Regions from separate parts of the Variovorax sp. GW821-FHT09B01 genome, predicted to be linked through region 1. Evidence: predicted binding sites of a transcription regulator. Region 1 holds the regulator's gene; the other holds the start of a gene.
The links. Region 1 encodes NrdR, which represses ribonucleotide reductase genes. Its sites were predicted from a motif close to CACNANATNTNGTG; they were not measured.

Region 1 (15,533 bases):
TCGACCTCGGTATCGCGCAGCTCGAAGCGGCCGACGCTCGCGAGCGCGGTCTTGGCCTGGGTCAGCGCCAGGTTGTCGGCCGCCACCCGCTTGGCCTTGAAACGCAGGTCGGGCGGGGCCCAGGCGATGTCAATCTCGCCGCTGAGCTTGCCGTCGAGCGTGGGCTCCAGGCTGTGGGCCAGGTAGGGCGCGGCCAGCGAGAGCGGCAGCGCGTCGACCTCGGTCTGCACGTCGGCCGCCTTGTCGGTGCCGCTGCCCTTGAACTTGAGCGTGGCGCCGCCGACCGCGGTGCTGCCGCTGAACTGGGCCGGCTTCTCCATCGGCCAGGTGAGGGCCGTGACGTCGATGCCGAGCTCGGTGACGTCGATCGCCGCGCCGGGCTGCACGGTCTCGTCGCGCCAGCCGATGCGCCCGCCGCTGAGGGCGACCTTGTCGACCTGGACCTTGAGCGTGGGCTTGGGCGCCGCCACGCCCGCGGCGCCGCTGGCGGCACTGGCAGGCGGTGCCGGCGGCTTGGCCGCGACCACCTTCTCGGTCTGGCCCGTGGCCGGATCGCGCGCCATCAGGTTGAGCTGGCCCGAGGCATCGCGCGCCACCACCAGTTGCGGGCTCGCCAGCGCGACCTCGCTGAGGTGGAACACCGATTCGAGCGGCCGCACGTCGGCCAGCGCGAGCTTGAGCGAGTCGAAGGCCAGCAGGTCGCGCCCGCGTGCATCGGCCAGCTTGGCGCCATGCGCCTCGACCGTGCCGGTGACCTTGAGGCCGACCGTGGTGGCCTGCTGGAAGTCGATCTTGAGGTCGGCGTCGAGGCTGCCGGCCTGCAGCTGCACCGGGAGGCCGCCCGGGATGTAGCCCAGATAGGGAGCGAGGTCGAGCCCCTTGAACTGCACGTGGGCGTCGGTCTTGCGGCTGGCGGCGAAGGGCGTGGTCAGCGCGGCCGAATCGAACTTGCTGCCGTTGAGCGCGAAGGCCAGCTTGGGCTCGGTATTGACCTCGCGCTGCGAGGCCAGGTTGCTGAGGAACGGCACCTTGAGCACGAAGTCGCGCAGCTCATGGCGGCGCTTGACGGTCTGGTCGTCGAAGTCGACCGCGCCCTCGGTGATCGCGATGTTGTAGATGGCAAAGCGCGCGGGCTCGGCCTTGGGGTCGGGCGGCGGGCCGGAGGCCAGCTTGGCCAGGATGTCGTCGATGTCGTACTTGCCGTCGGCCTGGTGGGTCAGCAGGATGGCCGGCGCTTCCACCGTCACCGCGTCGATCACGGGCGCGAGCCGGAACAACGACTGCAGCTCGGCATCGGCATAGATGCGCCGCACGGCGACCTGGGTGTTCTTGCCGTCGGCGGTGGCGATGCGCAGGTTGTTGAGCGTGAGCTCGAGGGTCCAGGGCTTGAAGCCGATGCGCTCCACCGTGACCTGGCGGCCCAGCTTCTCACTCGCGATCTTCTGCAGCTGGCTCTTGGCGATCGGCGGCACCGCCAGCCAGGCCAAGACCCAAAGGCCCAGAAGCACGAGCAGTGCAACGATCCCGCGTCGCAACCATTTGTTCTTTCTTAAGCTTTGTATCGAGGCGGCAGCATTCATTCGCGCGAGTGTGCCCCAAACAGGCGGCAAGCCAGAAACAAGAAAGCCCGGTGACGCGACGAATGTCATGTCACCGGGCTTGATGGCGGGCATACGACCCATTGCCATCGTTTCGCTCGACCGGAAGTCGATGGTTCCTGTCGTGCTGGCAGCAAGAGATTGCCGCCGTGGATCCTCCGCCGTTCGAGCCCGCGGCTTGCACCGTGACTGCCTGGCTTCGGAAAGCACCTGAAAACCTCAGGCCTGTTCAGCTTAGGCGCCCCTTCCCGGCTTTTCAAACCCGATTTTTCAAGGGATTTCCCTTAAGAAGGATGCGGTCCCGGACACGGATTTGAAACATTTGTTCGACACTTTTAAGAATTAAGACCGAATTCCTTATGCTTGACCGGGTATTTAGCAACGATAGAATCCCGCCTGCTCCGATCGCCCGACGCGACGGAACCACCCTGTATCCGCTGCCGACTCCCCCCGGCTTGATCAGACGGCCGCGCACCTTATCCCCCTTGAGCGCGGAATCTGATTGGTACCAATCCAAGCGCCGCTGCCTCCATCCCATCGCCCTTCCCGGCGCTGCGACAGGTGCCGCACAGAAAGGAAGAGCGATGAACAAGGCGTTTGATGCCACGGCCCGCGGGCTGAGGACCTTCGTGTCCGATGTGGCAGACGGCTTTTTTGAAATCACGCACAACGGTTTCGCCCTGCTGGGCCTGGCCATCGTGTTCGCGGTCCTCGCCCTCGTGGCGCGGCCCGACCTGCGCCATCAAGGCGAAGAACAGCTCATGGGCTGGCTGCAGTCGCGCAAACCCGCGCCCGAAGCCACCGACCTCGAGCCGACCGCGATCGAGCGCACCACGGCCGCGAGCCCCGGCGACCTGCCCAAGCAGCAGGCCGCCGTGGCTTACTGGCTCAGCAAGAAGTACCGCGTCGCGGCCGAGCCGCTGAGCGTGCTCGTGGCCGAGGCCTACAACATCGGCAAGCACACCAAGCTCGATCCGACGCTGATCCTCGCGATCATGGCGGTCGAGTCCAGCTTCAACCCGTTCGCGCAGAGCCAGGTCGGCGCGCAGGGGCTGATGCAGGTCATGACCCGCGTGCACGGCGACAAGTACGAGCCGGCCGGCGGCACGCTGACCGCCTTCGACCCCGTGACCAACATGCGGGTCGGCGTGAAGGTGCTGCAGGAATGCATCGCCCGCGCCGGTTCGCTCGAAGGCGGCCTGCGCTACTACGTGGGCGCGGCCAACCTCGAGGACGACGGCGGCTATGCCGGCAAGGTGATGGCCGAGCGCGAGCGCCTGCTGCAAGTGGCCAGCGGCCGCGCGCCCTCGCCATTCGCGCCGACGCCACCGGTGCTGCGCCCGCAGCCGCTGCCCCTGCCGGTGGTGGCCCCGGCCAAGCCCGACGAGGCGACCGAGCCGGCCAACGGCCCCACGCCGCCCAAGGTGGCGCTGCTGTCGGCCGTGTCCTGAATCTCCTTTCGCCCGCCGCCGGGCCGGTCCGATCCGCTACACTCGACCGGGTACGCGACTGGCGATAGGCGCGGTGCCGACAAGGCACCCGCGCTGACGTGGACTACCACTGGGAAGCGTACCGCCTGCGACGTCGCTCCAGACGCGCAGGCGATCAGCCGTTCGCCTGGGCAGCCCTTGTTTGGTTGAAGAACAAGGACCTCGTCTTCAAAGGACTGCCATGTACCAACGCAACATCCTGGTCGAACAGACCGATCCCGAAATCTGGGCTGCCATCCAGGCCGAAAACGCGCGCCAGGAACACCACATCGAGCTGATCGCGAGCGAGAACTACGCCTCGCCGGCCGTCATGGCCGCGCAGGGCTCGCAGCTCACCAACAAGTACGCCGAGGGCTACCCGGGCAAGCGCTACTACGGCGGCTGCGAGCACGTCGACGTGGCCGAGCAGCTGGCCATCGACCGCGTGAAGCAGATCTTCGGCGCCGAAGCGGCCAACGTGCAGCCCCATTGCGGCGCCTCGGCCAACGAGGCCGTGCTGCTGGCCTTCCTGAAGCCCGGCGACACCATCATGGGCATGAGCCTGGCCGAAGGCGGCCACCTGACCCACGGCATGCCGCTCAACATGAGCGGCAAGTGGTTCAACGTGGTGAGCTACGGCCTGGACGCCAACGAAGCCATCGACTACGACGCGATGGAACGCAAGGCGCACGAGCACCAGCCCAAGCTGATCATCGCGGGCGCCTCGGCCTACTCGCTGCGCATCGATTTCGAGCGCTTCGCCAAGGTGGCCAAGGACGTCGGCGCGATCTTCATGGTCGACATCGCCCACTACGCCGGCCTGGTGGCCGCGGGCGTCTACCCGAACCCGGTGCCGCACGCCGACATCGTGACATCGACCACCCACAAGAGCCTGCGCGGCCCGCGCGGCGGCATCATCCTGATGAAGTCGCAGCACGAGAAGGCGATCAACAGCGCGATCTTCCCGGGCCTGCAAGGCGGCCCGCTGATGCACGTGATCGCCGCCAAGGCGGTGGCCTTCAAGGAAGCGCTGTCGCCCGAGTTCAAGGCCTACCAGCAACAGGTGGTCAAGAACGCCCAGATCGTGGCCGAAACGCTCACGCAACGCGGCCTGCGCATCGTGAGCGGACGCACCGAAAGCCACGTGATGCTGGTCGACCTGCGCGCCAAGGGCATCACCGGCAAGGAAGCCGAGGCCGTGCTGGGCAGCGCCCACATGACCATCAACAAGAACGCGATCCCCAACGACCCCGAGAAGCCGATGGTGACCAGCGGCGTGCGTGTCGGCACGCCGGCCATGACCACGCGCGGCTTCAAGGACGAAGAGGCCCGCATCACCGCGAACCTGATCGCCGACGTGCTCGAGAACCCGCGCGATGCCGCGAACATCGACGCCGTGCGCGCCAAGGTTCACGCGCTGACCAGCCGCTTCCCGGTCTACCGCTGACCTCGAAGAAGAAGAAGAAGCCCTGACCGCATGAAATGCCCTTTTTGCGGTCATCTCGAAACGCAGGTCGTCGAGACCCGCGTTTCGGAAGACGCCGACTTCGTGCGCAGGCGCCGCCAGTGCGGTGCCTGCGACAAGCGCTTCACCACCTACGAGCGTCCCGACGTCAACTTCCCGGTCGTCGTGAAGAAGGACGGCAGCCGCGCCGACTTCGACTCGACCAAGGTCCGCGCCTCGATGATGCTGGCGCTGCGCAAGCGACCGGTGAGCATCGAGCAGATCGACAACGCGTTGCTGCGCATCGAACAGAAGCTGCTCGCCAGCGGCCTGCGCGAAATCGAGTCGACCAAGGTCGGCGAACTCGTGATGCGCGAACTCAAGAAGCTCGACAAGGTGGCCTACGTGCGCTTCGCCTCGGTCTACCGCAGCTTCGAGGACGTGGACGAGTTCCGGCAGCTGCTGCGCGACATCTGAGCCGCGGCGTGTCAACGCCGGGCCGCGGGACGGCCGCTATCCGCCGCCCTGCCCGCACACACCCGTTCCGCATTCCCCCTTCCGATCGGGGTCGCAACTGCGGGCCCGCCCCGACGCCGAGAGAACGATGGCCGCGCGCCGCCCCGTCTCGGCCTTGAACGCGAGGCAGCCCGCGCCGAAGCCCGCATTGCGCACGCGCCGCGAGAAGCCGTTGCCGTCGTAGTGCACCCCTTGCGCCAACCCGTCGCCCAGTTCCCGGTCGACCGCGATGCCCGGCGGCAGCCCGTCGAAGCGCCGCAGCACGCTCGGCGCGTGGTCGCCGTCGACATCGGTCACCACCGCCCAGCCCGCATCCCAGCCGGCGCCGTCGGCCAGCACGCTGACCGGCTCGCCGCGCCGGATTGCCTCGATCCGCGCCATCCCGAGCGCGGCCACGAAGGCCTGTGACGCGGCCGCCAGACGCTGGTGGAGCAGCAGCGCGCGAAAACCCGGCACGCCGACGGCGGCCAGGATCGCGACGATGGCGATCACGGTGAGCAGCTCGATCAGCGTGAGCCCACGGGCCGGTCCCGCGCGCTTCATTGCCAGCACCGCGCACGCTGCGCGCCATCGCAGCCGCGGCCGCCCGTGCTGTCCAGCCACAGATTGCCGACCGGCGGGTCTGAGAAGCCGGGCTTGAGCCGCGCCGAGAGCCGCAGGCAGTCGTCGAGGCTGCGCTGGCCGTCGCAGTGCTCGCTGCGCACGAGGTACTTGCCGCCCTGCCCGCTCTCGGCGGAATCGCCTTCGTAGCGCCGGTAGCGGCCATCGACGGTGAAGTGGCGCTCCTGCTGCTGCATCTGCGCGAGCAGCGCCGACCGCGCCTCGGCGCGCCAGCCCCGGTGCACCGCATCGACGTAGGAGGGAAAGGCGATGGCCGCGAGGATGGCGACGATCGCGAGTGCGATCAGCACCTCGATCAAGCTCCAGCCGAGGGCCGCGCCCGCGCGATGGCCGTGGCGGGAGATCATGGCCGCGTCCTTTGCGGGTCCGGCACCTGGCGCCAGTTGAGACGGCCGGCCCGGCGCGACACCGTGGCACCGTCGGTCGGCTGCGCGACCGACACCGCCGTGCCCTTGCGGGTGCCGGGGCTGAGGACCGAAAGCCGCCGCGTCTCGACGCGCCGACCGGCCGGATCGGCGGCACCGTAGGACGCATCGCCCTGCTGGACCACGAAAGGCGCACCGAGCAGCCCCGCCTCCGAGGGCACGCAGGTGCCGCTCTTGGACAGGCCGGTCATCGCATCCACCGCGCAACTGCGCCCACCGCCTTCGCCGCAGGTCGCTTGCGGCGGAATCAGCGTGTTGAAGAACAGGCGACCGTCGGCCAGCACGGACCGCTCCACCTGGCGCTCGCCCTGGTCGCGCGACGCCGGCAGGTCGAGGTACCAGCCGCGCCGCCGTGTCGTCGCGCGGTCGAAGGCGCCGTAGACGAAGGCCTGGCCCTCGATGGCCGTCAGCCCGCCCTCGATGGGTCGCGCCTGCCGCGACACCAATTGGGTCCGCGCCTCGCCCGCACGGATCGGCGTGCCCGTGTCCTGCACCGCATACACGGTCTGGACGCCGCGGCGCGAGGCGCCAAGGTCCGCCGGCTCGACGAACTGGCCGGTGCCGAACAGCACGATGCCGCCGCCGCCGGGCCCGAGCCCCACTTCCGGCGGCACCGTGATCGGCTGGCGCCGGCTGCCCGCGCCGCCGTCCATCGCGACCATCAGCGGCGCACCGCCGAAGCCCAGCGCGTTGGCCTCGCTCCAGGGCGCATCGCGCTCGAAGTCGAACTTCCACAGATTGCCCTGCGTATCGCCGGCATAGAGCCAGCGGACCGTTCCGTCGTCGGCCGCATGGTCGCCGGGCGCGCTCGCGAGCGCATTGACGAGGCTGGCATCGGCGGGCCGGGGCAGCAGGATCTTGTGATAGTCGAGGCCGCGCCGCCAGGGCGTGCCGGCCGACTTGTCGAGCGACAGCAGGAACAGCGCGGCGCGTTTCTCGGGGTTGCGGTTGTTGAAGCCCGAGGGCACGACCGCGAACCAGGCATGGGTGGCCGGGCGGCCCGCCGTCGCGGCCCTGGTGCGGAACTTCAGGATGCGCGGCGGCTGCATCAGGTGGCCCATGTCGGGATCGTCGGCGCTGCCGAACTCCCACAGCACCTTGTCGGCCGAGAAGGCCCGCGGATCGCTGACATCGAGCGCGAACACACCGGCGGCTCCCACGCCCAGGCCCGAGACCAGCACGCTCTTCCACCGGCCGTTCGCCATGCGCGCCTCGGCCACGGCGGGCGTGCCGTCGACATAGGCGCGATGCGCGCCGCCGGCCTGCGCGAGTTGGCCCAGCGCGGGAAACAGCAGTCGCGGGACATAGCCGAAAAGCTCCTCGCCCGTGCGCGCCGAGAAGCCATGCAGCATGCCGTCGTTGGCCCCCAGATAGACCGCGGGCTCGCGCTGGCGATGCGTGGAGAGGAATGCCGGGTAACCGCTCTCGTCCAGCACAGGGTCGGGCGCGCCAACGTACACCGGGGCCGCATGCGCGACATCGCCCATCACCGAGTCGCGCACGCGGAAACGGCCACCCGCGAACGAGGCTTCGTTTCGACGCTCGCCGCGCAGATAGTTCAGGCGGTCGCGGGCCAGGGTGTCGGTGGCCCCGGCAGGCATCGGGGATGCGGGTCCGGTCTCCGCGCGCAGCGAGCGCCGCGAGGGCTCGTCGAGCGCCTCCCATTCGAAGGGAATGCCGACGCCTGCCGTCGACAGCGTGAAGATCTTTCGCGGCGCCGATGCACCGGATTTCTCCACGCGTGCATCGAGCAAGGCACCCGCATCCCACGACGGCGTGTCGGCCACGCGCAAGGCGCCCGTGTCGGAATCGCTGAACAGGCGAAACGACAGCAAGGTGCCGGCCCAGCGCCGGCTGTCGGAGCGCGAGCGATAGAGGCTCGCGCCGGCCGCGCCCACCGTGTCCGAGGAGATCGCGGCCGTGGCATTCGCGCCCAGCGGCGGCGCGGTGGCACGGCGCAGCACGCGGCGCAACGCATCCGCCGTCGATCGCGCATCGCTGGCGAGGAAGTAGTTGGCCGGCATCGGCTGCCCGTCGTGGTCGAGCCCTTCCGCCCATTCGGCGTTGCTGAACCATGCCGACTTGCCCGCTGCGTCCGGGGCGCCGAAAAGTGCGGAGGTTCGGAACGGATCGCCATCGCCGTTGCGGTCGACGAATCCGCCGTACTTCGCGGCCAGGTAGAGCGCGCTGCCGCGCTGGCGCGTGCCCACCACAGCGCTGCGGTCGGCATCCAGGTCGATCGCGAAGGTCTGCACGCGCGCATCGGGATGGTCGCCGCGGATTCGCTGCGTGTGTGCCCAGTACGCGAGCCCCGCCATGCCGAAGGAGCCCTGGGCCGCGCCCGCCTTGCGATTCTCGAAAGCACCGACGAGCCGGGTCCAGTGCGCGGTGTCGGGCGCGAAGGCCGCACTGCCCGAGCCCGGCGCCCAACCATCACGGCCGGTGTCGAGGTCGCCGATGTTCAGGATGTGATGTCGCTGGCAGTTCCCGAGCACCGGGTCCGCGAGCGTCGGCAGCTTCGCCTGCAGGTAGCGCAGCGATTCGTGGAACAGCTCCCCCGCGGGATCGAAGCGCGCGTAGTCGCCCGAGCGTCCGAAGCGGTTCACCGCCGCGATGACACCCTGCGCGGTGCCCGCGGGGCCATCACGGAACACGCCGGTGCGCGCATCCCACTCGGCCCGCGGGTTCGCGACCCAGTCGAACGCGGCATCGGTCTTCTCCGGCCCGATGGACTTCATCGCTTCGCGCAGCACCCCACCCTGGCGCCTGGGATCGCTGCCAGGCAGGTAGCCGAACACCGCGAAACGCGCGTCGCCCGCATGGACCTGCAAGGCGCCTACCGGTTTTTGATGACCACTGGGATACGCGACGCAAAGATCGCGGCGCACGACGGCCTCGTCGGCGGCGCAGACCTCGACGCGCGCGAAGTAGAGCTCGGCCCCGGCCGCCGAGACGCAGCCGCGGTCTGCATCGGTGCGTATGTCCGCATCGACGACCAGCCGCTCCCCGCAGTTCCGGATGCGCAGCGTTTCGTCCGCGCGAAGGCCGCTGCGCGGTGTCCGCCGCTCGAGATGCCCGCGCACGGTCTTGACGGGAAGCTCGACGCCAGCCCCGATCGGCCAGGTCGCGCGCTGCAGCACGGTCTGCTCCGGCGTATCGACCACGCGGTCGCCACCGGTCAGCGCCATGCGCAGCTGATCGAGCGGCGATGCCGTGGCCCAGTTCAGCAGATTGCCGCTCCACTGCCCGCGGCAGGCGATCTCGCCACCGGCGAGCGTGGTGGCCGTCGCGGTGCGGCGGAAGTAGCCCTCGATGCGCAGGTAGTCGTAGCAGCCCTTCGCATCCCAATAGCCTTCGTAGACCTTGGCGGGCTCGAAGCTGCCGAGGTACGCCGGTCCCGCGTTCGAGGCCTTGATCGACAGGTCGATCACGATGTTGGGATCGGGCTGACCGGCCAGCGCGTGGACCGGCACGCTGGTCAGCAGCGCATCGGGCGGCGGCGTGGATGCGATGCCGGCCCATGCCGGTGCGCTCCACGTCGCGCAGAAAACCAGGGCGATGCACACGATGAATGCGCGAAGCAAGGGCATGGCAGTCCGATCAGGTGGAAGGAGAAGAAGCGTCGGCACAGCCGGGACTCGCCGACGGCTTGGCCAGCGTGGTCTGCAGCAGCACCCGCGTCTCCTCGCGCGGCCCGTAGCCGATGGCGGTGACGCGGAAGACATGCGTCGCGACGCTCGCGCTCGCGCTGTGCAGCACGCCCTGCGGGTCGCTGCCCCGGCTGCGCAGGGCCTCGACGACATAGCGCGGCGCGCGCACGGACAGGCCACCGGCACCGGTGGCATAGACCTGCCCCGTGAAGCGGCCGTAGGCCACCGACCGGTTCGCATCGGGTGCGAAATCGACCTGCGTCCACACCGGCGGGTCGCCCACCGGCGCGGCCGCGCAGAGTCCCAGCCGTGCGCCGGTCCCGGCGCAATCGACGACGAAGGCCGACACATCGCGGCCATCGAACAGGCACAGCCGCTGCGCCCCATGGTCGTTGGGCCCGAGCACGTCGCGCTCGGCATCGAGCAGCGCGGCCTCGGCCGCCTGGAAAGCCACCTCGGTGTCGCGGTCGTTGCGCGCGATGCGCTCGCCGACCAGCGCGTTCTGCGCCGCGGCGAGGCCGAGCACCGACACCACGAGCAGCAGCATCAGCACGACGATCAGCGAGAAGCCACGCGAGGCGCGCACCGGCCGGTTCATGGCGCGGCCTCGCGTTGGCTGTTGCGCAGCGCCACCGTGAAGCTCACGACACGCCGCAGCCGCCCGTCGGCCGCGGGCCGGAAGCGCGCCGCCGGGAACTCGGGGCCGAGAGGATAGAGCTGCACCTCCTCGGGCCGGGGCCAGTGGCCCGACCGTGCGCTGCGCGCCACCATCCCGATGCGCAACGCCACCACCTGCCGCCAGGCCGCATTGCCCAGCGACGACGCGGCCGCCACCGCATCGAGCTGCGCGGCATCGAGCCATTGCTCGGGCGTGCCGTCGCCGTCGAGGTCACGCCCGAACAGCACGCGGAACACCTCGATGCCGCGCGCCAGCGGCTCGGACCGGAAGCTGCCGCGCCGGTCGCCGCGGTATTTGCAATAGAGCTCGGGCTCCCCGTCGGCCGCCTCGGCGACATGGAAGATGCTCCAGGCCCGGTCGGCCGGCGTGGCGGTGCCGGCGCTCGGCGCGGCCTGCGCAAAACCCATGCAGTCGACCATGGTGCCGTCGGCCTCCGTGGCGCTGCCTTCGTCGTCGGTGCGCGAGCTGCCGGCAAAGCGCACCAGCAACGAATCGCTGTCGTTCACGCCGCGTGCGTTGTGTCTCCCATAGCTTTCGCCGCTGGCACCGACGCGCGTGTTGCGAGCGCCGACGATGTCGAGGTCGAGGGGATCGTTCCCGGCGGCCGTGACCGTATCGCCGGCCACGCGATCGGCATAGCCGGCCTGCCGCACCGTGCGCCGCACGACGAAGGCCGCGAAGCGCAACGACTCCTCCACCGTGCGGGCCTCGGACTCGGCGACGAACAATTGCCGGCTGCCGCCGAAAGCCAGCATGGCCGCGAGCACCACCACCAGGCCGAGCGCCAGCGCGACCATCAGCTCGACCAGCGACACGCCACGCAGCCGCGCGCGCCCTGTGGGTTCGACACGCTCAGCCACCGCGCGGCCCCTCGCTGGCCTGCGCGGGCATCAGCGGCATTGCGAGTCGCGGCGGTGCCGATGCCCCCGCGCGGCGCTGCGCCTCGCTCGCGTTGCGCGGCAACCAGCCGAGCTTGACGACCAGCAACGGTCCGTCGGCCTCGCAGTCCCAGGCATGGGCGCCCGCTGCGTCGTTCCATGGATTGCCGTCGAAGCAGACCGTGACGCGCGCGCCCGGCAGGGCCTTCGCGGCGCGGCGCTTCCACGCCTCCATGTCCCAGCGCGCGAGGTCCTCGGGTTTGCAGGCGGCGCCGGCCGCCGCGCAATCGGTGACGCCCGCCTCGCCCGTGGCAGACCCTGCCGTCCATTGCGCCACGAGGTAGCCATTGGCCGCATCGCGCCGCCCCGCCACGGCCCGGTTGAGCCGCGTCTTCTCCGACAGCTCGCGCACCAGGTTCAGCGCCGCGCCGAAGTTCGCGGCCTCGCCGCTCGCGCGCACCGCATGCAGCAACATGGCCGCCGCGCCGAGCAGCCCCAGGCTCAGCAGCGCGATGGACACCAGCACCTCCACGAGCGAAAAGCCCGCGGCGGCATGCGCCGTTCGATTCGACCTTGCCATATCCGTCCTCCCCCCGTTCTCTTCCGGTGTCGCGTGTCTCGCGATCGAACGGCAAGCGTACGAGCGCACCGGGCGCGAGCGCCGCGCCGTCCATCCGCATTCGCGCGCCGCTCGTATGATCCCGACGCACCCCTGTCAACTTTTCCTCGCGAAGCCTCCATGCCCTCCCCCGAACACGACGCACAGCACATGGCGAGCGCCCTGCGCCTGGCCGCGTCGGCGCTGCTGATCACCGACCCGAACCCGCGCGTGGGCTGCGTGATCGCCGATGCGCAGGGCCGCGTGCTCGGCCAGGGCCACACGCAGAAGGCCGGCGGCCCGCATGCCGAGGTGATGGCGCTGCGCGATGCGGCGGCACAGGGGCATTCGGTCGCGGGCGCCACCGCCTACGTCACGCTCGAACCCTGCGCCCACCACGGCCGCACCGGCCCGTGTTGCGACGCGCTGATCGCGGCCGGCATCGGCCGCGTGGTCGCCTCGCTCGCCGATCCGAATCCGCTGGTCGCGGGCCAGGGCTTCGAGCGGCTGCGCGCGGCAGGCGTGGCGGTCGAGGTGGGCCCAGGCGCCGAGGAAGCGCGCGAACTCAACCTCGGTTTTCTCTCGCGCATGGTCCGCAAGACACCTTGGGTGCGCATGAAGGTCGCGGCCTCGCTCGACGGCCGCACCGGCCTCGCCAACGGCGTGAGCCAATGGATCACGGCCGAGGCCGCGCGCGCCGACGGCCACGCCTGGCGCGCCCGGGCCAGCGCGGTGCTGACGGGCGTCGGCACGGTGCTCGAGGACAACCCGCGGCTCGACGTGCGGCTGGTCGAGACGCCGCGCCAACCGCACCTGGTGATCGTCGACAGCCACCTGCAGACTCCGCCCGATGCTCATCTTTTCATAGCAGGCCGCGCGGTCTGGATCTACGCGGCAGTGCGCGACGAAGCCCGCGCCGCGGCGCTCGAGGCCCGCGGCGCCACGGTCAGCTGCCTGCCGAATGCCCACGGCAAGGTCGACCTGCCCGCGCTGCTGCGCGACCTCGCGGCGCGCGGCGTCAACGAGCTGCACGTGGAATCGGGCCACAAGCTCAATGGCTCGCTGCTGCGCGAAGGCTGCGTCGACGAGCTGCTGGTCTATCTGGCGCCCAAGCTGATCGGCAGCGGCCTCGACATCGCGAGCCAGATCCACGCCGAACCGCTGGTCTCGCTGGCCGGGGCGCTGCCGCTGGAATTCCGCTCGGCCGACCGGATCGGCCCCGACCTGCGGATCGTGGCGCGCGTGGCCGGCCGGGACGCTTTCTGACGCCGCCCGCGGCGCGCCGGCTGCCGTCCGCAGCCGCTAGGCGAGACGCCCGCGCGACCGCGCCGCCGGTCCCGAAGTGCCAGGAAATGCCGCGGGCCTTCCGGACCTGCGAAAATGCGCGGATGTTCACCGGAATCATCACCGGCGTGGGGCGTATCGCCGCCATCCACGACCTCGGCTCCTCCTCCTCCCACGGCAAGAGACTCGGCATCGCGGCGCCCGACGGCTACCTCGACGACGTCGGTCTCGGCGACAGCATCGCGCTCAACGGCGCCTGCATGACCGTCACCAGTTTCGACCCCGCGCAGAGGCTCTTCACCATCGACATCTCGGCCGAGTCGCTCGACAAGACCGCGGGCCTGACCGAGGAAGGTGCGCGCATCAACCTCGAGAAGGCGCTGCGCGCGAGCGACCGCCTCGGCGGCCACATCGTCTCGGGCCACGTCGACGGCATCGGCACCGTGAGCCGCTTCGAGCCCGTGGGCGAGAGCTGGGAGCTGCGCGTGGCCGCGCCGCAGGCGCTGGCGCGCTTCCTGGCCTACAAGGGCTCGATCACCATCAATGGCGTGAGCCTGACGGTCAACACCGTCGCCGACGCGGCCGACGGCAGCAGCGAGATCAGCATCAACCTGATCCCGCACACGGTGCAGAACACCTCGCTGGGCGACCTGCGCGCCGGTTCGCGCGTGAACCTCGAAATCGACACCGTGGCGCGCTACGTGGAGCGCATGCTCCAGGCGGGCGTGCTGCAGCCGGCCCGGCCGGCCTGACACCAACATTCCCCGCATCCAAGGACCCCGCCCCATCATGAACGCATCCGTCACGCCGATCGGCGCCTCGCGCGCCAATCGGACGCCCGCGCCGATCTCCCCGGTCGAGGAGATCGTGGCCGAACTGGCCGCCGGCCGCATGGTCATCCTCGTCGACGAGGAAGACCGCGAGAACGAGGGCGACATCGTGGTCGCCGCCGACCACATCACGCCCGAAGCCATCAACTTCATGGCCCGCCATGCGCGCGGCCTGATCTGCCTCACGCTGTCGCGCGAGATGTGCGAACGCCTGCACCTGCCGCCGATGGTGGCGCGCAACGGCACCAAGCACGCCACCGCCTTCACGGTCTCGATCGAGGCCGCCGAGGGCGTGACCACCGGCATCTCGGCCGCCGACCGCGCCCGCACCGTGCAGGCCGCGGTGGCGCGCAACGCCGTGGCCGCCGACCTGGTGCAGCCGGGCCACATCTTCCCGTTGCAGGCGGTCGACGGCGGCGTGCTGATGCGCGCCGGCCATACCGAGGCCGGCTGCGACCTCGCCGCCATGGCCGGCTGCTCGCCCGCCTCGGTGATCTGCGAGGTGATGAACGAGGACGGCACGATGGCGCGCCTGCCCGACCTGCAGCTGTTCGCGGCCGAACACGGCCTCAAGATCGGCACCATCGCGGCGCTGATCGAGCACCGCAGCCGCACCGAATCGCTGATCAAGAAGGTCGGCTGCCGCGAGATCCAGACCGCCTGGGGCGCCTTCACGGCCCATGCCTTCGTCGACCAGCCCAGCGGCGGCGTGCACCTCGCGCTGGTGCGCGGCAAGTGGGCGCCCGAGGACACGGTCGATGTGCGCGTGCACGAGCCGCTGTCGGTGCTCGACGCGCTCGAGATCAACCGCTCGCTGCACTCGTGGAGCCTGGACGCCAGCCTCTCGCACATCGCGCAGCTCGACCGGGGCGTGGCCGTGCTGCTGAATTGCGGCGAAACGGCCCACGAGCTGCTGGCCCAGTTCGACGGCACCGCGCGCCCCGCGCAGGCGCCCGAGCGCGGCCGCATGGACCTGCGCAGCTACGGCATCGGCGCGCAGATCCTGCGCGAATGCGGCGTGCAGAAGATGACTTTGCTCGGCACGCCGCGGCGCATGCCCAGCATGGCGGCCGGCTACGGCCTCGAGATCGCCGGCTATCTGGCAAAGGACTGAACGACATGCAAGGTGCAAACCAGGGCGCGGCCGACAAGCCGCTGGACGGCAACAGCGGCAAGGGACTGCGCATCGGCATCGTGCAGGCGCGCTTCAATGCCGACATCACCGATGCGCTCGCCAGCGCCTGCCTCGACGAGTTCGCGGCGCTGGGGGTGGCCGCCAACGACATCCACCACGTGCGCGTGCCCGGCGCGCTCGAAGTGCCGGTCGCGCTGCAGGCGCTGGCCGAGCGCGGCGGCTACCACGCGCTGGTCGCGCTGGGCTGCATCATCCGCGGCGAGACCTACCACTTCGAGCTGGTGGCCAACGAATCGGGCGCGAGCGTGAGCCGCGTGGCGCTCGACTACAAGCTGCCCATCGCCAACGCCATCCTCACCACCGAGAACCTCGAGCAGGCCGTCGCCCGCCAGACCGACAAGGGCCG
Region 2 (15,533 bases), on a different contig from region 1:
CTGCTGGCCTACGTGGGCTCGCGCTTCGTGCTCGAAGTGGTGCTGGCGCGTCCGCCGGCCTGAAGACACCTCATGAAATACCTTCTCGTCCTCGCGGTGGTCTGGGTCGCGATCTGGCTCTGGCGCAAGAACCGCCGCGAAGAAATGCAGGAGCGCGCCGCCCGCACGCCGCGTCCCGCCGCGCCGCCCGCGGTGGGCGCGCCGCAGGCGATGGTGCGCTGCGCCCACTGCGGCCTGCACCTGCCCGCGAGCGACGCGGTGCGCGGTACCGACGGCACCCCCTACTGCAGCGCCGCGCACCGGCAGGTCGCCGAGCGCGCCTGAACGGCGCCGAGCCGGCTTCGTCGCAGCGATGGGCAGCAGTTCCTCCCTCTGGGCCAGTGGCGAACCGGTCACCGACTGGGACGTGCTGGAGCCCGGCGCGCGCGAGAGCGCCGCGCTGCTGCGGCTGTGGCGCGGCTTCATGGGCGCGCGCTGCTTCGTCGCGCTGGTGCTGGTGCTGCTGCAGGGCGTGAGCTTCGCGCTCGGCCAGACCATGCAGCCGGTGGCGGTGGTGCTGTCGGCGAGCTACCTCGCGGCCGCCGCGCTGGGCGCGCGCTACGTGCATTTCGAGCCGCCGATGCGCGGCTTCGGCGCCACCTGGATGCTGAGCACCGGCGTCGACCTCGCGGTCTTCGCGGCGCTGCAGGTCACGCAGGGCGGCAACATCAACTACACGCCGCTGTTCGCGTTGCCGGTGCTCATGAGCGCGGTGCTCGGCACGGTGATGGTGAGCATGGGCACCACCGCCACCGTCACGCTGCTGCTGCTGGCCGACGCCGCCTGGCACTGGGTGCAGCAGCCCGGCGACTCGCCCGCGCGCTTCGTGCAGGCGGCGCTCACGGGCACCGGGCTGTTCGTGGTGGCGCTGCTGGCGCACGAGCTCGCGCGCCGGCTGGCGCGCGAAGAGGCGGTGTCGCAGCACAACCGCAGCAGCGCGCAGATGCAGGCGCAGGTCAACGACCTGGTGATCGAGACGCTGAGCGAAGGCGTGCTGGTGATCGACGCCGAAGGCCTGGTGCATGCGGCCAACCCGGCGGCCGACGCGATCCTGGGCCAGGGCCTGGGCCAGTTGCGGCTGCCCTTTCCGCTGCATGCCCAGCCGGCCTGGCATGCGCTGGCCGCGCTGGCGCGCCAGACCTATGCGCGCCGCGAATCGCAGTCCGAGGAGATCCCGGTCGCGCAGGCGCGCGGCGCGGCGCGCGAGGTGCGCGTGCGCACCCGCCTCACGCCCTCGAGCGACCAGCGCATGGGCAGCCTGTGCGTGATGTTCCTGCAGGACCTGCGCGAGCTCGAGGCCCGCATCCGCACCGAGAAGCTGGCCGCCATGGGCCGCATGTCGGCCGCGGTCGCGCACGAGATCCGCAACCCGCTGGCCGCCATCACGCAGGCCAGCGCGCTGCTCAACGAGGACCTGACCGATCCCGCGCACCGCCAGCTCACGCACATGGTGCAGCACAACGCGCAGCGCCTGGCACGCATCGTGGACGACGTGCTCGACGTCTCGCGCGCGCGCCAGCAGCGCGTGCTGTCGCTCGGCGAGCAGGTGGTGCTCGACCCCACCGTGCAGGCACTGACCGAGGAATGGATGCGCCAGACCCAGCGCAAGGGCGTGACCGTGGTGCTCGACGCGCCGGGCGTGGAGGTGCGCTTCGACGTCGAGCACCTGCGCCGCCTGCTGGTGAACCTCCTCGACAACGCGGCGCGCTACGCGAGCCTGCGCGAGGGCGCGATCCAGGTCGTGACCACGCTGCAGCGCGCGGGCAGCCCGGGCCGGCCGACCCTGCAGGTCTGGAGCGACGGCGCACCGCTCGAACCGGCGGTGCAGCGCCACCTGTTCGAACCCTTCTTCTCGTCGGAGAGCCGCTCGAGCGGACTGGGCCTGTTCCTGTGCCGCGAGCTGTGCCGGCGCCACGGCGCGGCCATCGGCTACGAGCGGCGCGCGCTGGCGGGCGAAGCGCCCGAGGGCAACGAATTCTTCGTCGGCTTCGCCGCGAGCGAAAACCGGCTGACACAATAGCGGCGTGAGCAGCTCCCATCCGCCCTCCCAGCGTCCCGCGCAGATCCTCGTCATCGACGACGAACCCGACCTTCGCACGCTCTACGAACTCACGCTGCTGCGCGAAGGCTACCGGGTCGAGGCCGCGGGCAGCGTCTCCGAAGCCTGGCAGCACCTCGAGGCCACGCGCTTCGACGCCGTGATCACCGACATGCGGCTGCCCGACGGCCAGGGCATGGAGATCATCCAGCGCATCCAGAAGAACCAGCGCAGCGAGCGCTGCGTGGTGATGACCGCCTACGGCTCGGCCGAGAACGCGGTCGAGGCGCTGAAGGCCGGCGCCTTCGACTACCTCACCAAGCCGGTCGACCTGAAGCAGTTCCGCGCGGTCGTCGCCTCCGCGGTGCAGGCGCAGCAGCCGCCACCGGTCGCGCAGGCCGCGGCGCGCCCGGCCAAGGCCGCCGATGCGAGCGACGGCACGTCGGCGCTGGCCGCCGCGGGCAGCGCAGGCGCTTCCGCGCTCGAGCGGCTGGTCGGCGATTCGGAGCCGATGCGGCTCGTGAAGTCGCGCATCGCCAAGGTGGCGCGCGGCATGGCGCCGGTGCTGGTGCGCGGCGAATCGGGCACCGGCAAGGAGCTGGTGGCGCGCGCGGTCCATGCCTGCAGCCAGCGCAGCGACGGTCCCTTCGTCGCGGTGAACTGCGGCGCGATTCCCGAGAACCTGCTCGAGGCCGAATTCTTCGGCGCGCGCAAGGGTTCGTACACCGGCTCGGCGCAGGACCGCGACGGCTACTTCCAGGCCGCGCGCGGCGGCACGCTGTTCCTCGACGAGATCGGCGACCTGCCGCTGGCGATGCAGTCCAAGCTGCTGCGCGCGATCCAGGAACGCAGCGTGCGGCCGATCGGCTCCACGCAGGAAGACGCGGTCGACGTGCGCATCGTGAGTGCCACCCACAAGGACCTGCACGCCGAGGTGCAGGCCGGCCGCTTCCGGCAGGACCTGTTCTATCGGCTCAACGTGATCGAGATCGCGGTGCCCGCGCTGCGCGAGCGCCGCGAGGACCTGCCCGCGCTGTGCGTCGCGCTGCTCGCGCGCATCGCGCAGGACGGCGGACTGCCCGCGCCGCGCCTGTCGGACGCGCTGCTGCGGCAGCTCGCGCAGCATCCGCTGCACGGCAACGTGCGCGAGCTCGAGAACCTGCTGCACCGCGCGGTCGCGCTCTACGACGGCGACGAACTGCAGCTCGACCTGATGGATGGCGCGGGCGGCGGCTGGATGACGGCCGCGCCCGGACCTGCCGCGCCACAAGCCGCGAGCGCCGCGACGACGCCGGCGCCGCTCGCGCAGCCCGAGGCTTTCGACACGAAGCCCGTCGTGGCCGCGCCGCCGCCCGCGCCGCGCCCCGTGGTGCCCACGCCGCTGCCCTCCGACCTGCAGGCCTACCTCGATCAGCAGGAGCGCGAGATCCTCGTGCGCGCGCTGCACGAGAGCGGCTTCAACCGCACGGCCGCCGCCGCGCGCCTGGGCATGAGCCTGCGCCAGATCCGCTACCGCATCGCGCGCCTGGGCATCAACACGCCCAACGGCGACGATGGCGCGAGCAGCCATGTCGACGACTGAAGACGGCCTGCGCGCCTCCGCGGGCGATGCGCTCTGGCGCGACGGCTGGTACCGCTTCGCGAAGGCGCTGCCCTCGCCCAACTTCGGACCGCGCCCCGCGCCGGCACGCGAGCGCATCGACCTCGTCGTGCTGCACTCGATCAGCCTGCCGCCCGGCGAGTACGGCGGCGACGCGGTGCAACGGCTCTTCACCAACCAGCTCGACTGGGACGCGCATCCTTACTTCGAAAGCATTCGTGGGCTCGAGGTGTCCTCGCATTTCTACGTGCGCCGCAACGGAGAACTCTGGCAGTTCGTGAGCGGCGACGATCGCGCGTGGCATGCGGGCGTGTCGTCGTGGCGCGGCCGGGACAACTGCAACGACGACTCGATCGGCATCGAGCTCGAGGGCCTCGAGGGCGGGCCGTTCGAGGACGCGCAGTACGAGACGCTCGCGAGCCTCGCCGCGGCGATCGCGCAGCACTATCCGATTGCGCACATCGCGGGCCACGAGCACATCGCACCGGGCCGCAAGCAGGATCCCGGCGCCGGCTTCGACTGGCATCGGCTGCGCGATCATCTCGGCTGGGGTCCACACATGTTTCCCTCGCAGGTGGTGGAACGCTAATTTTTTCAATCGCTGCACGCCGTGCGATGCCCTGGGCTCGCAGTGCAGCAATCGCTCCATTCGCAAGCGCGATGCGTAGCAACCATGCGCCTTGCAGGCCCAAATCGGCTCGAAAGCCGCATGGAACGTGGGTTGCGAGAGGATGATCCACTGTTCATGCGGCATGGATGGCCGCGAAGCGCGGAAACAGCTTTCTCCTCCCTCTTGAAGCCTGAAGGAAAACGCTACATCTAGTGGGTTGTACACCCCCCGCACCCTAGATATAGTGTGTCCCGGCCGGCCTCAGAGCCGACGAAGCGGCCCCAGCAGCGCCGCTCATCCAACAAGAATTGCCAACCGAGAGGAAGCGAATGCAAACAGCACTGAATACACCTACCGCCGCGCGTGCCATCCCCTCCACGCCGCCCCAGTCCCCCCGCGACACCGCCGGTTCGCCCACCGGACAGAACCTCGCGCACTACCAGATCATCCGCCGCAACGGCGCCGTGGTCCCGTTCGAGCCGAACAAGATCGCGATCGCGATGATGAAAGCCTTCCTGGCCGTGCATGGCACCCAGGGCGCGGCCTCGGCCAGCGTGCGCGAGACCGTCGACGCGCTGACCCAGGCCGTCGTGAAGGCGCTGGTGCGCTCGCGTCCGGGCGGCGGCACCTTCCACATCGAAGACGTGCAGGACCAGGTCGAACTGGGCCTGATGCGCGGCGGCCACCAGGAAGTGGCGCGTGCCTACGTGCTCTACCGCGAACGCCGCACCCAGGAACGCGCGAAGCAGGGCGAGCAGGATGTGCAGGTCGCAGCGCCCGCGCTGCACGTGCTCGACCGCGGCGAACGCGTCGCGCTCGACCTCGGCGAACTCAAGGGCCTGATCGAGTCGGCCTGCCAGGGCCTGGGCGACAGCATCACGGCCGCGCCGATCGTGGCCGAGACGATGCGCAACCTGTACGACGGCGTGCCGCTCGACGAGGTCTACAAGGCCTCGATCCTCGCGGCTCGCACGCTGATCGAGAAGGATCCCGACTACACCTTCGCCACCGCGCGCCTGCTGCTGCACACGATCTTCAAGGAGATCGTCGGCCGCGAAGTCATGCCGGCCGACCGCGCCACCGCCTACGCCGACTACTTCCCTTCGTTCATCAAGAAGGGCGTCGAGAACGAGCTGCTCGACGAGAAGCTGCTGCAGTACGACCTGCCCCGCCTGGGCGCGGCGCTGAAGGCCGAGCGCGACAACCAGTTCGACTACCTCGGCCTGCAGACCCTGTACGACCGCTACTTCCTGCACGTGCGCAAGAGCCGCATCGAGCTGCCGCAGGCCTTCTTCATGCGCGTCTCGATGGGCCTGGCGCTCAACGAGATCGACCGCGAAGCCCGCGCCATCGAGTTCTACGAAGTGCTGTCGTCCTTCGACTTCATGTCGAGCACGCCGACGCTGTTCAACAGCGGCACGCTGCGCTCGCAGCTGTCGAGCTGCTACCTGACCACCGTGCCCGACGACCTCGACGGCATCTACGAGTCGATCAAGGAAAACGCGCTGCTCTCGAAGTTCGCGGGCGGCCTGGGCAACGACTGGACCCGCGTGCGCGCGCTCGGCAGCCACATCAAGGGCACGAACGGCGAATCGCAGGGCGTGGTGCCCTTCCTCAAGGTGGTCAACGACACCGCCGTGGCCGTGAACCAGGGCGGCAAGCGCAAGGGCGCCGTCTGCACGTACCTCGAAACCTGGCACCTCGACATCGAGGAGTTCCTGGAGCTGCGCAAGAACACCGGCGACGACCGCCGCCGCACGCACGACATGAACACCGCCAACTGGATCCCCGACCTGTTCATGCGCCGCGTGATGGAAAAGGGTTCGTGGACGCTGTTCTCGCCCTCGAACGTGCCCGACCTGCACGACCTGTTCGGCGCCGACTTCGAGAAGGCCTACGTCGCCTACGAAGAGAAGGCCGCGCGCGGCGAGATCAAGCCAAGCCGCACCGTGCAGGCCACCGACCTGTGGCGCAAGATGCTCACGATGCTGTTCGAGACCGGCCATCCCTGGATCACGTTCAAGGACGCCTGCAACGTGCGCTCGCCGCAGCAACACGCCGGCGTGGTGCACTCGTCGAACCTCTGCACCGAGATCACGCTGAACACCAGCGACACCGAAACCGCGGTCTGCAACCTCGGCTCGGTCAACCTGCTGCAGCATCTGAAGGACGGCAAGGTCGACCAGGAGAAGCTCAAGAAGACGATCTCGACTGCGATGCGCATGCTCGACAACGTGATCGACATCAACTACTACGCCGTGAAGAAGGCGCGCGACTCGAACCTGCGCCACCGTCCGGTCGGCCTGGGCCTGATGGGCTTCCAGGACGCGCTGTACGACCTGCGTATTCCTTACGCCTCGCAGGAAGCCGTGCAGTTCGCCGACGAATCGATGGAAGCGATCTGCTACCACGCCTACTGGGCCTCGACCGAGCTGGCGCGCGAACGCGGCAAGTACTCGAGCTACAAGGGCTCGCTGTGGGACAAGGGCATCCTGCCGATCGACTCGCTCGACCTGCTCGAGAAGGCACGCGGCGGCTACGTCGAGGTCGACCGCTCGTCGACCCTCGACTGGGACGCGCTGCGCGCCAAGATCAAGGCCGACGGCATGCGCAATTCGAACTGCGTGGCCATCGCCCCGACCGCGACCATCTCGAACATCATCGGCGTGGACGCCTCGATCGAGCCCTGCTTCGGCAACCTCTCGGTCAAGTCGAATCTGTCGGGCGAATTCACCGTGATCAACCACTACCTGGTGCGCGACCTCAAGCGCCTGGGCCTGTGGGACGACGTGATGGTGATGGACCTGAAGCACTTCGACGGTTCGCTGCGTCCCATCGACCGCGTGCCGCAGGACGTGAAGGCGCTCTACGCCACCGCGTTCGAAGTCGAGACGACGTGGTTGGTGGAAGCCGCCGCGCGCCGCCAGAAGTGGATCGACCAGGCGCAGTCGCTGAACATCTACATGGCCGGCGCCTCGGGCAAGAAGCTCGACGACACCTACAAGCTCGCATGGCTGCGTGGCCTGAAGACCACCTACTACCTGCGCACGCAGAGCGCGACGCACGCCGAGAAGTCGACGGTGCAGTCGGGCCGCCTCAACGCGGTGTCCTCGGGCAACGACGCACCGTCGGGCATGAGCGCACTCGAGGCCGCGGCTGCCGCAGCGAAGGCACAGATGAGCGCGATCCCCGCGACCGACATCGCCTTCTGCGGTGTCGACGATCCGACCTGCGAAGCCTGCCAGTGATGCACGCAGCGCACCGCGAACACAGCGCGGTGCGCTGCACTACGAAGAGTGAGGCGCATGCGATGTCGTGCGATGACGGAGGCCACTTGAAGGCGTTGACCGACATCGCGCGATGCATGCGAGCAACATAACAACCACATAAATGGAGTGCGATGTGAACGAGCACTTTGCAACTCACATCGTTGCTCGGATAATTTGAGCATTGGATTTTTCTATGTTGACCTGGGACGAAGAAGTCAAGCCCTCCTTGCCAAAGGACATGCAACAAGGTTTGCATCACCACTCCTCGACCGGCGCTGCCGCCGGCCGTGCGGTGGATGTGTCGGCTTCATCGATGGCACAACCTTCGCTGCAACCCGTGCAGCAGCCTGCCCGCCAGGCCGCGCCCGCATCGAGCGGCGCCAGCGCTCCGGCTGAAACGCGCCGCGTCAGGGCCGCCGACAAGCGCATCATCAACGGCGAGACCGACGTCAACCAGCTGGTGCCGTTCAAGTACAAGTGGGCGTGGGAAAAGTACCTCGCCACCTGCGCCAATCACTGGATGCCGCAGGAAGTGAACATGACGCGCGACATCGCGCTGTGGAAAGACCCGAACGGCCTGACCGAAGACGAGCGCCGCATCGTCAAGCGCAACCTCGGCTTCTTCGTCACCGCCGACTCGCTGGCCGCCAACAACATCGTGCTGGGCACCTATCGCCACATCACGGCGCCCGAATGCCGCCAGTTCCTGCTGCGCCAGGCCTTCGAGGAAGCGATCCACACGCACGCCTACCAGTACATCGTCGAGTCGCTCGGCCTGGACGAGAGCGAGATCTTCAACGCCTACAACGAGGTGCCGTCGATCCGCGAGAAGGACCAGTTCCTGATTCCGTTCATCGACGCGATCAGCGACCCGAACTTCAAGACCGGCACGCACGAGACCGACCAGACGCTGCTCAAGTCGCTGATCGTGTTCGCCTGCCTGATGGAAGGCCTCTTCTTCTACGTCGGCTTCACGCAGATCCTCGCGCTGGGCCGCCAGAACAAGATGACCGGCGCCGCCGAGCAGTACCAGTACATCCTGCGCGACGAGTCGATGCACTGCAACTTCGGCATCGACCTGATCAACCAGCTCAAGCTCGAGAACCCCGGCCTCTGGACGGCCGAGTTCAAGGCCGAAATCAAGGCGCTGTTCATGCGCGCCGTCGAGCTCGAATACAAGTACGCCGAAGACACCATGCCCCGTGGCGTGCTCGGCATGAACGCTTCCATGTTCAAGGGCTATCTGCGCTACATCGCCAATCGGCGCGCGCAGCAGATCGGCCTCGAAACGCTCTTCCCGAACGAGGAAAATCCGTTCCCGTGGATGAGCGAGATGATTGACCTGAAGAAAGAGCGCAATTTCTTCGAAACCCGCGTGATCGAATACCAATCGGGTGGTGCGCTCTCCTGGGATTGAATATTTCGATAACAATAAATGAATTCAAGAATTGCCCTTGCCACCGACTGCGCCGAAGAGCGCGGCATGGATGAGGGCTCAGGTGTTCATGGTGCTGGAGCACGGAATCCAACGCCATGAATCACTCCAGCGCTACCAACATGCGCGGAGTGCTTCAATAGGTTGATTTTTTCAACTTGATCAAGGAGAAAACAGAAATGGCAACTGCAAAGAAAGCACCGGCTAAGAAAGCCGCAGCGAAGAAGGCTCCGGCCAAGAAGGTCGTAGCGAAGAAGGCTCCGGCCAAGAAGGTCGCCGCCAAGAAGGCTCCGGCCAAGAAGGTCGCTGCCAAGAAGGCTCCGGCCAAGAAGGTCGCTGCCAAGAAGGTAGCCGCGAAGAAGGTCGTCGCGAAGAAGGCTCCGGCGAAGAAGGCAGCTCCGGCGAAGAAGGCCGCAGCGAAGAAGGCACCGGCGAAGAAGGCCGCTGCCAAGAAGGCGCCTGCGAAGAAGGCTGCCGCCAAGAAGGCCCCTGCCAAGAAGGCTGCGGCCAAGAAAGCCGCGAAAAAGCCCGCTGCCAAGCCTGCCGCTGCTGCCAAGAAGCCTGCTGCGAAGAAGGCTGCCAAGGCACCCGCCAAGGCCGCTGCTGCGCCCGCTCCCGCTGCGCAGACGACGCTGAATCCCCAGGCAGCTTGGCCGTTTCCCACGGCCAGCAAGCCCTGAGTTTTCTCGGCAGCCCTGAAAAGGCATCAAGCCCGGCACCGCAAGGTGTCGGGCTTTTTCATTGGGCAAAGACGATCGCGAAACGACGAGGCGGCGGCATCCACCGCCGCGCCATCGCCCGTCAAGCCAGGCCGAGTGCCTGGCGATCGACCTGGTAGTTCTGCGGGCCGCGCTGCGCGATCTTGAGCGCGCCGACCTGGTTGCCGAGTGCCGCGCACTGCGCGAGCGGCCAGCCCTTTTCCAGACCGAACAGCAGCGCACCGCGCCATGCGTCGCCGCAACCCGTGGGCTCGATCACCGCGGTCGGCACCACGCCCGGCACATGCTCGCGCTCTCCGTTCGTCCACACCTCGCAACCCTCGGCCGCGAGCGTGACCACGAGGCCGCGCACGCGCTGCGAGATTTCCGCCAGGCTCCAGCCCGTGCGCTGCGACAGCATCTTGCCTTCGTAGTCGTTGACCACCACCCAGCTCGCGAGCTCGACGAAATGCTTGAGCGCCTCGCCGTCGAACATCGGCAGGCCCTGGCCCGGATCGAACACGAAGGGAATGCCGGCGGCCGCGAACTGCTCGGCATGCTGCAGCATCGCCTCGCGGCCATCGGGCGCGACGATGCCGAGCCGGATGTCCTCGCGCGCCGCAACCTTCGTGATGTGCGCCTGCTGCATCGCGCCCGGATGGAAGGCCGTGATCTGGTTGTTGTCGGCGTCGTTCATGATCATCGCCTGCGCGGTGAAGGTGTCGTCGAGCTGGCGCACGAACTCCGTGCTGATGCCCAGCGAGCGCATGCGCTCGATGTAGTCGGCGCCATCGCTGCCGAGCGTGGCCATCGGCAGTGCCGTGCCGCCGAGCGCGTTGAGGCTGTAGGCGATGTTGCCGGCGCAGCCGCCGAAGTCGCGGCGCAGGCCCGGCACCAGGAAGGACACGTTGAGGATGTGCAACTGGTCCGGAAGGATCTGGTCGGCGAACCGGCCCTCGAAGGTCATGATGGTGTCGAAGGCGAGGGAACCGCAAATCACTGCTGCCATGGGCTGATCCGTTGAGGTGAGGAAAAGAAAAATGGGAGGAAGGCGTGGAGGCGAAACCGGCGGCTCGCCCCAGGCCTAGGGATAGAAAGCTTCCACGCGATAGCCCGCGATCGGCGGCAAGGCGTCCGCCTCGGACGCCGTCAGCGTCATCGGCAGCGAAGCCGCGCGTTCGCCGCGCGCCGCGAGCACCACAGGCGCGCCATAGTCCGACGGCGAGAGCACGCGCCGCACCACGGCACGCTCCTGCGTGTCGAGCAGCACCAGCTCGATCGACGGCATCGCGAGCGGCACCGCGGCGTTGTTGCGCAGGTTGAAGCTGAGCCGGTAGTCGTTGCCGCCGCTCTTCTCGCGCGCGAAGGCCGCGCCCTCGATGACGATGTCGCCGATGCGGCGCAGCGGCGCGAGCTCGCAGCCCGTCGCCTGGCACAGCGCGGCCAGTGCGGGGCGCAGCGAAGGCTGGCGCGCGACGATGCCGTCGCGCTCGTGCCGCAGGACCTGCACGGCGAGCAGCAGGACCGCGAGCACCGCGAGCGCGATCAGCCCGCGGCGCGTGCCGATGCGCTGCCAGAGGGACTTCGGTCGATCGTCGCTCTCGTCCTCGTCCGCCTCGTCGGTGAAGCGATGCGCCGCGCGATCCTCGGTCTCGTCCGCCGCGTCGAGCACGGAGGCGAAAGGCAGCAGCGCGGGGTCCTCGCTGTTCGCACGCGCCTCTCGTTCGTCGCGTTCGTCGCGTTCGTCGCGCGCCTTGGCGCTGGCGGCGATCTTGGCCGACCTGGCGCGCGCCCTGCGCAGCGCCTTCTGCATCTGCAACTGGTCCTTGCCGTCGCCCGCCTCGGGCGCATCGGCGTCGTCGCGCTCGAGCTCGGCGTCCTCGTCGCTGTCTTCGTCGGAGCCGGAACGGCGCAGCGTTGCGAAGCCCGCGGGCTTGCCATTTGCCGGCGCCGCGGCCGCATCGGATCGACGCGTCCACACCGCGGGCAGCGGCGGCACCGGTGCGGGCGGCGGCGATGGCGGCGCGGCGAGGTTGAGGTCGATGTCGGGAAACGGCGGCAGCGAACTCGGCGGCGGCCGCCATGGCGGCTCGCGCGCCTCGAGGTCGGACCAGGGCTCGTCGGCGACGATGCCGTGCGCGGGCAGCGTGAAGTCCGCGCTGTCGCGCACTTCCGGGGACTGCGGTGGCGCGGGCGGTGGCGACGGCTCGGGCTGCGCCGGCGGCGGATCTTCGTTGACTTCGTCGTCGAGGAAGTCGGACTCCTCGACCTGCGGCGGAGCCGGTGCGAAGGAAGGCGGCGCCGACAGGCCGTCGAATCCGCCGGCCGGCTCTTGCGGCGGCGCTGCGCCCTCGTCGGCACGCGCATCGAATCCGAAGCCGGTGTCGATGGAAGGGGCCGCGGCCGCTGGCGGCGTCGAAGCCTCGGGTTCAACGGGCTCCGCGCTCGGCGCGACCGCCGGCGCCGATGGCGCCTGTTCCTGCGGCGGTGCGACACCACCCGGTCGAGCCACCCCATCGGGCGTCTCGTGCAGATCGAGCGTCGCATCGAACACATGGCTGCAGCGACCGCAACGCACCCACCCGTCCGAGATCCGGAGCTGGTCGCGCACCACCTTGAAGGTGGTGGCGCAAGCGGGGCAACGCGTGACGAGGCTCATGAGGGGGCGATTGTAGGGTTGGGCCCTCGGCGCGACGTGGTGCCGGCAGCGCCGTTTGCGCCGGGCCGCGGCCCCGGCGCGAACGCGTTCAGCGGCGTGCCGTCATGAGGATCCAGCCGTCCTCGCTGTCGCTGACTTCGAGCGCCACGTAGGGCGCGTACGCTTCCTTCAGCTCGTCGGCCTGGCGCTCGAGGATGCCGGCGAGCACCAGCGAGCCACCGCTCGCCACGCGCTCGCACAGCAGCGGCGCGAGCACCTTGAGCGGGGTCGCGAGGATGTTCGCGAGCACCGTGCCGTACTGGCCCTGCGCCGCCTCGGGCAGGCCCGTGTGGAGCGTCACGCCGTTGGCCTCGGCATTGAGGCGCGTCGAGCTCACGGCGGCCTCGTCGATGTCGACCGCGTCGATCTCGCTCGCACCGTACTTCGCGGCACCGATGGCCAGGATGCCGGAGCCGCAACCGTAGTCGAGCACGCGCTGGCCCGCGAGCGCGCCGCGGGTCGCGATCCAGCGCAGGCACATGCGCGTGGTGGGATGGGTGCCGGTGCCGAAGGCCAGGCCCGGATCGAGCCGGATCACCTGCGTGGCCTGCGCCGGCGCCTCGTGCCAGCTCGGCACGATCCAGAACTCGGGCGTGATCTCGACCGGCGCGAACTGCGACTGCGTGAGCCGCACCCAGTCCTGGTCCTGCAGCTCGGCGATGCCCAGCAGCGTGCAGCCTTCGAAGAAATCCTGCAGCGCGAGCACCGAGCCCGCGTCGCGCGCCAGCTCCTCGGTGGCGAACAGCGCGATCACGCGCGAGCGCTGCCAGCCCTCCTTGGGCGGCGGCATGCCGGGCTCGCCGAACAACGCCTGCTCGGCATCGGTCTGCGCGTCGGCGTCCTCGACCGAGATGCTCAGTGCGTCGAGCGCATCGAGCGCATCGCCGAGGGACTCGATGCGCTCCTCGGGGGCCAGCAGGCGAAGTTCGAACATGGCGGGCAGGGACGGCTCAGCGCTTGTGCGCGGCCAGCCACTCTTCGAGGTAGTGGATGTTGGTGCCGCCGGCCATGAACTTGGCGTCGACCATCAGCTCGCGGTGCAGCGGGATGTTGGTCTGGATGCCTTCGATCACGGTCTCGTTGAGCGCGGTGCGCATGCGCGCCATGGCCTGCTCGCGGGTGTCGCCGAAGACGATGATCTTGCCGATCATCGAGTCGTAGTTCGGCGGCACGAAGTAGTTGGTGTACGCATGCGAATCCACGCGCACGCCCGGACCGCCCGGCGGGTGCCACATCGTGATGCGGCCCGGCGACGGCGTGAACTTCCACGCGTCCTCGGCGTTGATGCGGCACTCGATCGCATGGCCGTGCATCTGGATCTGGCGCTGCGTGAACGGCAGCTTCTCGCCGGCCGCCACCATGATCTGCGTCTTCACGATGTCGATGCCGGTCGTGAGCTCGGTCACCGGATGCTCCACCTGCACGCGGGTGTTCATCTCGATGAAGTAGAACTCGCCGTTCTCGTAGAGGAACTCGAAGGTGCCGGCACCGCGGTAGCCGATCTTCTTGCAGGCGGCCGCGCAGCGCTCGCCGATCTTCTCGATCAGCTTGCGCGGAATGCCCGGCGCGGGCGATTCCTCGATCACCTTCTGGTGGCGGCGCTGCATCGAGCAGTCGCGCTCGCCGAGGTAGACCGCGTTGCGGTGCTTGTCGGCCAGCACCTGGATCTCGACGTGGCGCGGGTTCTGGAGGAACTTCTCCATGTAGACCGAGGGATTGTTGAAGGCCGCCGCGGCCTCCGCCTTGGTCATCTGGATCGCGTTGATCAGCGCGGCCTCGGTATGGACCACGCGCATGCCGCGGCCACCGCCGCCGCCCGCGGCCTTGATGATCACCGGGTAGCCGATGGCGCGCGCGATGCGCTTGTTGGCCGTGGCGTCGTCGGAGAGCTCGCCGTCGGAACCGGGCACGCAGGGCACGCCAGCCTTGATCATGGACTGCTTGGCCGAGACCTTGTCGCCCATGGTGCGGATGTTGTCGGGCGTCGGCCCGATGAACTGGAAGCCGCTCTGCTCGACGCGCTCGGCGAAGTTGGCGTTCTCGCTCAGGAAGCCGTAGCCGGGGTGGATCGCCTCGGCATCGGTCACTTCGGCCGCCGAGATGATGGCCGGCATGTTGAGGTAGCTCAGCGACGAGGGCGCCGGGCCGATGCAGACGGCTTCCTCGGCCAGCTTGACGTACTTGGCCTCGCGGTCGGCCTCGGAATAGACCATCACGGCCTTGATGCCGAGCTCGCTGCACGCGCGCTGGATGCGCAAAGCGATCTCGCCGCGGTTGGCGACCAGGATCTTCTTGAACATGGTCACTCGATGATGAACAGCGGCTGGCCGTATTCGACCGCCTGACCGTTTTCTCCGAGGATCTGGGTGACGGTGCCGGCCTTGTCGGCCTCGATTTCGTTGAGGATCTTCATCGCCTCGATGATGCAGAGCGTGTCGCCCTCGTTGACCTTGCTGCCGACCTCGACGAAGGCCGGAGCGCCCGGGCTGGCCGAGCGGTAGAAGGTGCCCACCATCGGGGACTTCACCGGGTGGCCGGCCGGAGCGGCCTCGGCCACGGGTGCGGCAGGTGCCGCTGCGCCGGCGGGAGCTGCTGCCACGGCGGGCGGTGCCGCCAGGGTCTGCACGTACTGAACGGGGGCGGCACCGCCGCCCTTGACGATGCGGACCTTGCCTTCGGTTTCAGTGATTTCCAGTTCGGAAATATTCGATTCGGACACCAGATCGATCAGTGTCTTGAGTTTGCGCAGATCCATGGGACTCCAGTGCCGGGTTTTCCGGTTATTAGGATACAACTAGGCCGAACATCGTTGATTGTCGGCTTTCGGCGGTTAACGCCGACCTGTGTATCTAATTCTAACTGTGAACGAGTTCACGTCGCCAACCCTCCAGGTCGGCCTCTTCGAGCTTGCCCATTTTACGGGCCGCCACCGAACCGTCGGCATTCAGCACCAGCGTGAACGGCAGGCCGCCGCCGGTGTTGCCGAGATTCTTGACCAGTTCCGTGCCCTGCAGCCCGGCCAATCCGGTCGGATAGGTGACCGGCGTGCGCTGCAGGAACTTGCGCACAGCGCTCGGCTGATCGATCGCCAAGCCGACGACTTGCCATCCGTTGGCACCATGATCGCGAAAGAAGCGATCGATCAT

Region 2: AC07RV_RS22255 (ribonucleoside-diphosphate reductase subunit alpha) is a predicted target of NrdR. The motif match lies at 4,521-4,534, and genes of this name have one in related genera.

Annotation. Positions count from the first base shown of each region.
Region 1 covers NZ_JBWKPQ010000002.1:2,058-17,590, reverse strand. The annotation lists gene AC07RV_RS07180 (DUF748 domain-containing protein) at 1-1,580, opposite strand, end outside; gene AC07RV_RS07175 (lytic transglycosylase domain-containing protein) at 2,183-3,049, shown strand; ZMP/ZTP riboswitch at 3,094-3,228, shown strand; gene glyA (serine hydroxymethyltransferase) at 3,270-4,514, shown strand; gene nrdR (transcriptional regulator NrdR) at 4,545-4,988, shown strand; gene AC07RV_RS07160 (GspH/FimT family pseudopilin) at 5,025-5,570, opposite strand; gene AC07RV_RS07155 (type IV pilin protein) at 5,567-5,995, opposite strand; gene AC07RV_RS07150 (pilus assembly protein) at 5,992-9,663, opposite strand; gene AC07RV_RS07145 (pilus assembly PilX family protein) at 9,674-10,321, opposite strand; gene AC07RV_RS07140 (PilW family protein) at 10,318-11,262, opposite strand; gene pilV (type IV pilus modification protein PilV) at 11,255-11,860, opposite strand; gene ribD (bifunctional diaminohydroxyphosphoribosylaminopyrimidine deaminase/5-amino-6-(5-phosphoribosylamino)uracil reductase RibD) at 12,020-13,144, shown strand; gene AC07RV_RS07125 (riboflavin synthase) at 13,267-13,914, shown strand; gene ribBA (bifunctional 3,4-dihydroxy-2-butanone-4-phosphate synthase/GTP cyclohydrolase II) at 13,952-15,106, shown strand; gene ribH (6,7-dimethyl-8-ribityllumazine synthase) at 15,112-15,533, shown strand, end outside.
Region 2 covers NZ_JBWKPQ010000008.1:30,303-45,835, forward strand. The annotation lists gene AC07RV_RS22230 (cytochrome C assembly family protein) at 1-63, shown strand, start outside; gene AC07RV_RS22235 (PP0621 family protein) at 73-324, shown strand; gene AC07RV_RS22240 (two-component system sensor histidine kinase NtrB) at 353-2,059, shown strand; gene AC07RV_RS22245 (sigma-54-dependent transcriptional regulator) at 2,064-3,659, shown strand; gene ampD (1,6-anhydro-N-acetylmuramyl-L-alanine amidase AmpD) at 3,646-4,266, shown strand; gene AC07RV_RS22255 (ribonucleoside-diphosphate reductase subunit alpha) at 4,617-7,535, shown strand; gene AC07RV_RS22260 (ribonucleotide-diphosphate reductase subunit beta) at 7,750-8,973, shown strand; gene AC07RV_RS22265 (histone H1-like DNA-binding protein) at 9,171-9,671, shown strand; gene AC07RV_RS22270 (carbohydrate kinase family protein) at 9,793-10,698, opposite strand; gene AC07RV_RS22275 (zinc-ribbon and DUF3426 domain-containing protein) at 10,774-12,348, opposite strand; gene prmA (50S ribosomal protein L11 methyltransferase) at 12,437-13,321, opposite strand; gene accC (acetyl-CoA carboxylase biotin carboxylase subunit) at 13,338-14,687, opposite strand; gene accB (acetyl-CoA carboxylase biotin carboxyl carrier protein) at 14,690-15,142, opposite strand; gene AC07RV_RS22295 (TlpA family protein disulfide reductase) at 15,243-15,533, opposite strand, start outside.